DNA from 2 places in the Olleya sp. UBA1516 genome. Region 2 is predicted to be linked to the other one. Evidence: riboswitches for the same ligand, from Rfam matches in the RefSeq annotation. Region 2 holds a riboswitch; the other holds the start of a gene.

Region 1 (3,430 bases), on a different contig from region 2:
ACTATAATGTTAGGCTTTAGTGACGGAACTAAAGATGGAGGTTATTTAATGGCTAATTGGGCTATTTATAAAGCAAAAGAACGTTTAACAGCTATCTCTAGAAAATATGATGTAACTGTCATATTTTTTGATGGTCGTGGTGGACCACCAGCAAGAGGTGGTGGTAAAACACACAATTTTTATGCGTCCTTAGGACCAACTATAGAGGATAAAGAAGTGCAATTAACTATCCAAGGACAAACTATAAGTTCTAATTTTGGTACTTTAGATTCTTCACAATATAACTTAGAGCAATTAATAAGTTCTGGTATATATAATAGTTTAAGTGATACGGATTTACGCATGGTTCCAGAAAATAGAGCGGTTATGGATAATCTAGCTAAGCTAAGTTATCAAGCGTATGTAGATTTTAAAAATCATCCAAAATTTATCTCATATTTAGAGCATATGAGTACACTTAAATATTACGCAAAAACTAATATTGGAAGCAGACCTTCCAAACGTGGTAAAGCAGAAGGTTTAGTGTTTGAAGATTTAAGAGCCATTCCTTTTGTAGGGTCTTGGAGTCAATTAAAACAAAATGTACCAGGATTTTTTGGTGTTGGTACTGCTTTAAAACATTACGAAGATGCTGGCGAATTTGAAAAAGCGCAAAACTTATTTAAAACCTCTAGCTTTTTTAGAACATTAATTGAAAACAGTATGATGTCCTTATCAAAATCGTTTTTTGATTTGACTAAATACATGAGTGATGATCCAGAATATGGTGCCTTTTGGAATGTTATACATACCGAGTATTTAACAACAAAACGATTGATTTTAAAATTAACAGGTTATACAGATTTAATGGAAGAAGAGCCATCAGGTAAAGCCTCAATTAGGGTTAGAGAATCTATTGTATTGCCACTATTAACAATACAACAATATGCTTTAAAACAAATTCAGGAATTAGAAAAAGCAGATGTAAAAGACACCGATTTGATTGCTGTTTATGAAAAATTAGTAACACGATCGTTATTTGGTAATATAAATGCGAGTCGTAATTCGGCTTAATTATAACCAACTAACATTTACTATAGCTTTAAATAGCAAGTTTAAAATTTTTTTGAACTTGCTATTTTTAAATATAACAGAATATTAATCTGTATAAATTAATATTATATGAATTATTTTCTGTTTAATTAATAAAAAGTTAATTTTTTAGAAAATTATTCCGTTTTGTTTGTTTCTAAAATATTTATTTTGCAATATTTGTACTCACAAAGTTCAAAAACTTACTGAAATGTTATCAAGAAAGGTGGAGGGATTAGACCCATTGAAGCCTTAGCAACCCTTAGACTTACTAAGAAGGTGCTAAATTCTACTTAATTTTCGATTCATTAATCGATACATTGGATAGATAACTAAAAACTAATTACTCATCTGTGGTTAGTATTTTTCTTTTTAACATTTTTCTATTAAGTATGCTTCAAACGAAGCTTATTTGACTTTTGGTTTAATTTATTTATTAACTCAAAAATTAGAAAAATGAGTACTCAAAAATTTGCAACACAAGCATTACACGCAGGACATGACACTGCTAAAACAGGAGGGACAAGAGCAGTTCCTATTTATCAAACTACTTCATACGTTTTTGACGATTCGGATGACGCAGCAGGACGCTTTAATCTGTCTGTCCCTGGATTTATTTATACACGTTTAAATAATCCAACAAATGATGTTTTAGAACAACGTATTGCAGCTCTAGAAGGTGGTATTGCAGCAGTAGCAACTGCTTCCGGAACAGCTGCCATTTCTACAACATTATTAACCTTATTAAAAGCAGGAGACCATATTGTGGCTTCTAGTAGTTTGTATGGTGGTACGTATAATCTATTAAGCGTAACCCTACCACGACATGGTATTACAACCACATTTGTAGATCCTTCTGATCCAGAAAATTTTAGTAAAGCAGCTCAAGAAAATACAAGAGCTGTATTTGTAGAGTCTTTAGGTAATCCAAAATTGGATGTTTTGGATTTAGAGGCTATTTCTAAACATGCAAAAGCCCATAAAGTGCCATTAATTGTGGATAATACAGTTGCAACACCTTACTTGTTAAATCCAATTGAATATGGTGCAAATATAGTCATCCATTCGCTTACAAAATATATTACAGGTAATGGAACTTCTTTAGGTGGTATCATTATAGATGCAGGAACTTTTGACTGGACTAATGGTAAGTTTCCAGAATTTACAGAGCCTTCTGCTGGATACCATGGTTTAGTCTATAGTGATGTTATTGGACCAGCAGCATTTATTGCAAAGGTAAGAATTGAAGGTTTACGTGATTATGGTGGCGCTTTAAGTCCTTTTAATGCATTTCAGATTATTCAAGGATTAGAAACCTTAGAATTAAGAATTTTAAAACACTCTCAAAATGCTTTACAATTAGCTAAATGGTTGCAAGAACAGCCAGAAGTAACTTGGGTAAATTATCCAGGATTGCAAACTAGTAAATACAATACGTTAGCTAAAAAATATTTACCTAATGGACAAAGTGGTGTGGTGACATTTGGAGTTGAAGGTGGTTTTGAATCGGCTAAAAAAATAGCAGATACGACTAAGTTATTTTCACTATTGGCTAATATTGGTGACACTAAATCACTAATTATTCATCCTGCAAGTACAACGCATCAACAACTAAGTGATGAAGCGCAACAAGCCACAGGAGTTACAAAAGACTTAATCAGATTGTCTGTTGGAATAGAAAATATAGACGATTTAAAAGCAGATTTAAAAGAGGCTTTTACTGTTGTAAACAAAACCGTTTTAGCATAAGCCTAATTTAATTTTAATTATTTAACCCGAAATAACGTCACACTTTTTAGTTGCCATTTTAAAGTGTGATGGTTATTTCTAATGCAATAAAATATGAGTGATTTAAAATTTACAGTAACAGGAAACAGTACTTCTGCTACTCAATTTATAGGACAAGCTAGACAGTTTAAATTAGTGGTTGATGAACCAGACACGTTAAATGGAACAGATCAAGGTCCAAATCCTGTCGAGTATATTTTAGCAGGTTTTGCAGGTTGCGTAAATGTAGTTGGACACCTAGTAGCAAAAGAGCTTGGTTTTAAAATAGAAAAACTTGATATCGAAGTTTCAGGACAAATCAATCCAAATAAATTCTTAGGAATCTCGCAAGACGAGCGTGCTGGTTTTAAAACAATAGAACTAAACCTAATCCCTAAAACAGATGCAAGTATAGAAACACTTGCAAAATGGTTAGAGATTGTTGAGGCACGTTGTCCTGTAAGAGACAATTTGTCCAATAAAACGCCAATAAAAATAGCTGTTGAAAAAGAATATAGTTTAAAGTAAAATGGAGAATTTAAAATATATAAATATCCCTGAGTTTGTTAACAATAATGGTAAGACATCAGAT
Region 2 (3,430 bases):
TTAAAGCTAATATAAATGATAGTGTAAATGAATAACAACGCTAAATACCAAGTGTTTGCAACTAAATCTAGATAATCAATTTTACCATTTGCAAAACTAAGTATCATTAAGACTTGAGCGCCATAAGGCAAGATTCCTTGAATAATACAAGCAAAAATATCTAAAATAGAAGCTGTTTTTTTGTTGTCCAAATGATATTGATCGTTGATTGTTTTTGCGATTGGACCAGCTATTATAATAGAAACTGTATTATTAGCAATTGCCATATTAATTGTACCAACCAATGCAGCAATACCTAGTTGTGCAGAGCGTTTACTTTGAATTAAATTTTTAATTTTACTAAGAATATAGTTTATCCCTCCATTTTTTTCCACTAAAGCAGCTAGTCCACCTGTTAATAGAGATAACAAAAAGATTTCGGTCATACTGGTAAAACCACTGTATGCGATTTTAGTAGACTCTATTAATGTGAAATCTCCATAAATAATTCCTAATAGTCCACCAGCAATAACACCTAAAAGCAACGTTACAAAAACATTTATTCCAATAATAGAAAGTAGGATAACCAATAGATAAGGCGTGATTTTTATAATGGAGTAGGTGTAGGTTATAGCATCTGTTGGTACAGCTTTTAATCCAAAACCTTGTATAATTAAAATACCTATAGTGATTAAAGCTGCAGGCAACGCGATTTTAATATTTTGCTTAAACTTGTCACTCATTTTACAACCTAATGACTGTGTTGCTGCAATAGTTGTGTCTGATATTACCGAAAGATTATCTCCAAACATACTACCGCCAAGTAATGCACCACATAATATCCCTAAATCTACATTGCTTTTATCTGCAAAACCAATCACAATTGGAGCTAATGCAACTATTGCACCAACAGATGTACCTGTAGATACAGATAAAAAACCAGCTATTATAAACACGCCAAAATAGATGTATTGTATAGCAATATAATCCAGTCCAAGATTTACAATAGCGTCTACACTTCCAGTAGCCTTAGTTATAGTTGCAAATGCACCAGCCAATAAATAGATTAGGCACATGGTTAATATTTTATCATCACCACAACCTTTAAGCAGCGTATTTATTTTAGAGGTTATGGATTGTTTAAACATTAAAAATGCCACAATTATACCTACTATAACAGCAATTGGAGCTGGTAATGCGTAAAAATCGTTTTGATAAATTCCAACACCTAAAAATGTAAATACAAATACGAATAATGGTATTAATGCTGAAAATTTTGGAGTAATTGTTTTTGACTTTGCCATGTTTCCTTTTCATTTTTAAAAGGAAATAGCAGCAAATAAAAGACATATGATTTAACATTTGTTCCAATTACTTGGCTTATCTATTTAGCACCTTGCTTGTTATTGCAGGTTGCTATCTCCTTTTATTGAGATTCTTGATAATTTATTTAAGTCGGCAAATGTATAGCATAAAGCTATACCAAAATATTAAAATACGTTAAAATTTGTAAAAATATAAGTGATAAATTATGTTGAAAACCTGATAAAAAACTACTGTTTTTACAAGTCCGATTATATGAAGTGATTAGTTAAGTAATATTGTGTAATATTTTTAAAAACAGCTATTTATAATTAAAAATATTTACTAGAAATATCATTATCTTTGACAACTTTAGTTTTTAAAATAAAGGTCATAAAAAGATAAAGCGACAAGTAATGACAAAACAATATTAATAAGGTGAAAATTTCGTTATACAGAAAATATTCATTGATTGGAGATAAGCCAAGGTTGAAAATTGTGGCAACACCTGAGGCTAACAAAATTGTACCAGTAGCGTAATTATCACTAATATAAATCATAGCAAAAGTGATCGCATAAATAAATAAGCACAACGCACAAATAAACATGAATATTATGTTGTAATTCGGGATTTGATCAATCAATAAATCTACCACTGCATAAATTACATATCCAACTAAAAAAACGCCAAGTATAACAGATAATGATAGAAAAGATTTTAATTTACTTTTTATTAAATACTTTTTTAAAATCAAAGTAAAAAGTATAAGGTATCCTGAAGTTAATAAGCTAATAGCATTAAAATATTTATTATAATCGTAAAAACTTATTATATTAAGAATAAGAAAAGCCAGTAAAGCTATTAAAAATTTAGGATCAGCTTTCTTTTTAGTTATACTTAAATATTTAAATATTAATATTAGAATAACTATAGGAGAGATATAAATCAAATCTTTTCTAGAAGTAAGTGAGACACTCATTATCAATGCTGCTATTACAGCAATAAAAAAAAGGATGTCAAAAAAAGAAGATTTAATTTTAAACATTACAAAATGTAATAGATTACACACAAATATACTTAAATGTTAATCAGCATATACATGTTAAGTTAATTTATAATCAGTCTAAAATGAAATAAATTTAAAGTTTAATATATATTTTAGATAAAATTTGATTTAAACAGCTTTAATTTGGCATCTTATTCTTTTATAATTTATAGGAAGAACTTATGATGACGAACAAAATGATTGGTATAGTTGGTGGTGTAGGTAGTTACGCTGGTATTGACTTAATTAAAAAGGTATACGATTTAACCGAAGCGACTTCAGATCAAGACCATTTACCAGTTTCGATGCTCTCTGTGCCTCATAAAATTATTGACAGAACTAAATATCTTTTAGGTGAAACTGAAATAAATCCTGGCATTGCTATAGCAGAAATTATTGCGTCTTTAATCGCTAGTGGATCGTCTATTATTGCTATTCCGTGTAATACAGCACACGCTAAACCAATTTTAAGTTTAATTGAAAAAAGTATACCAGAATCTTGTGTTTTAGTTAATTTAATTGAAGAAGTTGGGCTTCATATTTCTACAAAACATCCAGAGATTACTAAAGTTGGTGTTTTAGGAACCACTGGAACTATTTTAGCAAAAGTCTATCCTGAAGTTCTAGCAAAATACAATATTGAAGTCATTCAACCTTCCGAAGATATTCAGGATTTATTTGTGCATCCTTCTATATATGATACATCTTACGGAATTAAAGCATTTTCAAATCCGGTAAACGAAAAGGCCAAAGAAAACCTAAGTATGGCAGCAACTTATTTGTCTAGAAAAGGCGCACAAGCTGTAATTTTAGGATGTACCGAAATTCCGCTTGCTATTCAATATCAAAAAATAGAAGACAGTTTAATTATTGATGCAACAACCGTTTTGGCTGCTGCTTTAATACGCGAATCTAAAAAAATGGAATTAATAGCTTAACTACTCGTTAAGCTCTAATAGTTGGCGCACAACTTCCACGTTTTAACAACATATATTCGCCATTATTTTTAAACTCTCGTATAGAAGTTCCTGCATATCGCTTAAACGTTTTAGATAAGTGACTTACGTCTGTAAAACCAAGTTCGTCTGCAATTTGGGTTAATG

The links. A riboswitch is a leader RNA that binds a small molecule or an ion and turns the genes downstream of it on or off. The one in region 2 is predicted to bind S-adenosylmethionine.
Region 1: another riboswitch for S-adenosylmethionine. It lies ahead of B2989_RS08095 (O-acetylhomoserine aminocarboxypropyltransferase/cysteine synthase family protein); the one in region 2 lies ahead of B2989_RS05830 (Na+/H+ antiporter NhaC family protein).

Annotation. Positions count from the first base shown of each region.
Region 1 is NZ_DCQO01000012.1:142,595-146,024, forward strand. It holds gene B2989_RS08090 (phosphoenolpyruvate carboxylase) at 1-1,053, shown strand, start outside; SAM riboswitch class I at 1,283-1,406, shown strand; gene B2989_RS08095 (O-acetylhomoserine aminocarboxypropyltransferase/cysteine synthase family protein) at 1,528-2,820, shown strand; gene B2989_RS08100 (OsmC family protein) at 2,914-3,366, shown strand; gene B2989_RS08105 (alpha/beta fold hydrolase) at 3,368-3,430, shown strand, end outside.
Region 2 is NZ_DCQO01000009.1:353,991-357,420, reverse strand. It holds gene B2989_RS05830 (Na+/H+ antiporter NhaC family protein) at 1-1,283, opposite strand, end outside; SAM-I-IV-variant riboswitch at 1,331-1,429, opposite strand; gene B2989_RS05825 (hypothetical protein) at 1,614-2,327, opposite strand; gene B2989_RS05820 (aspartate/glutamate racemase family protein) at 2,510-3,265, shown strand; gene B2989_RS05815 (AraC family transcriptional regulator) at 3,273-3,430, opposite strand, start outside.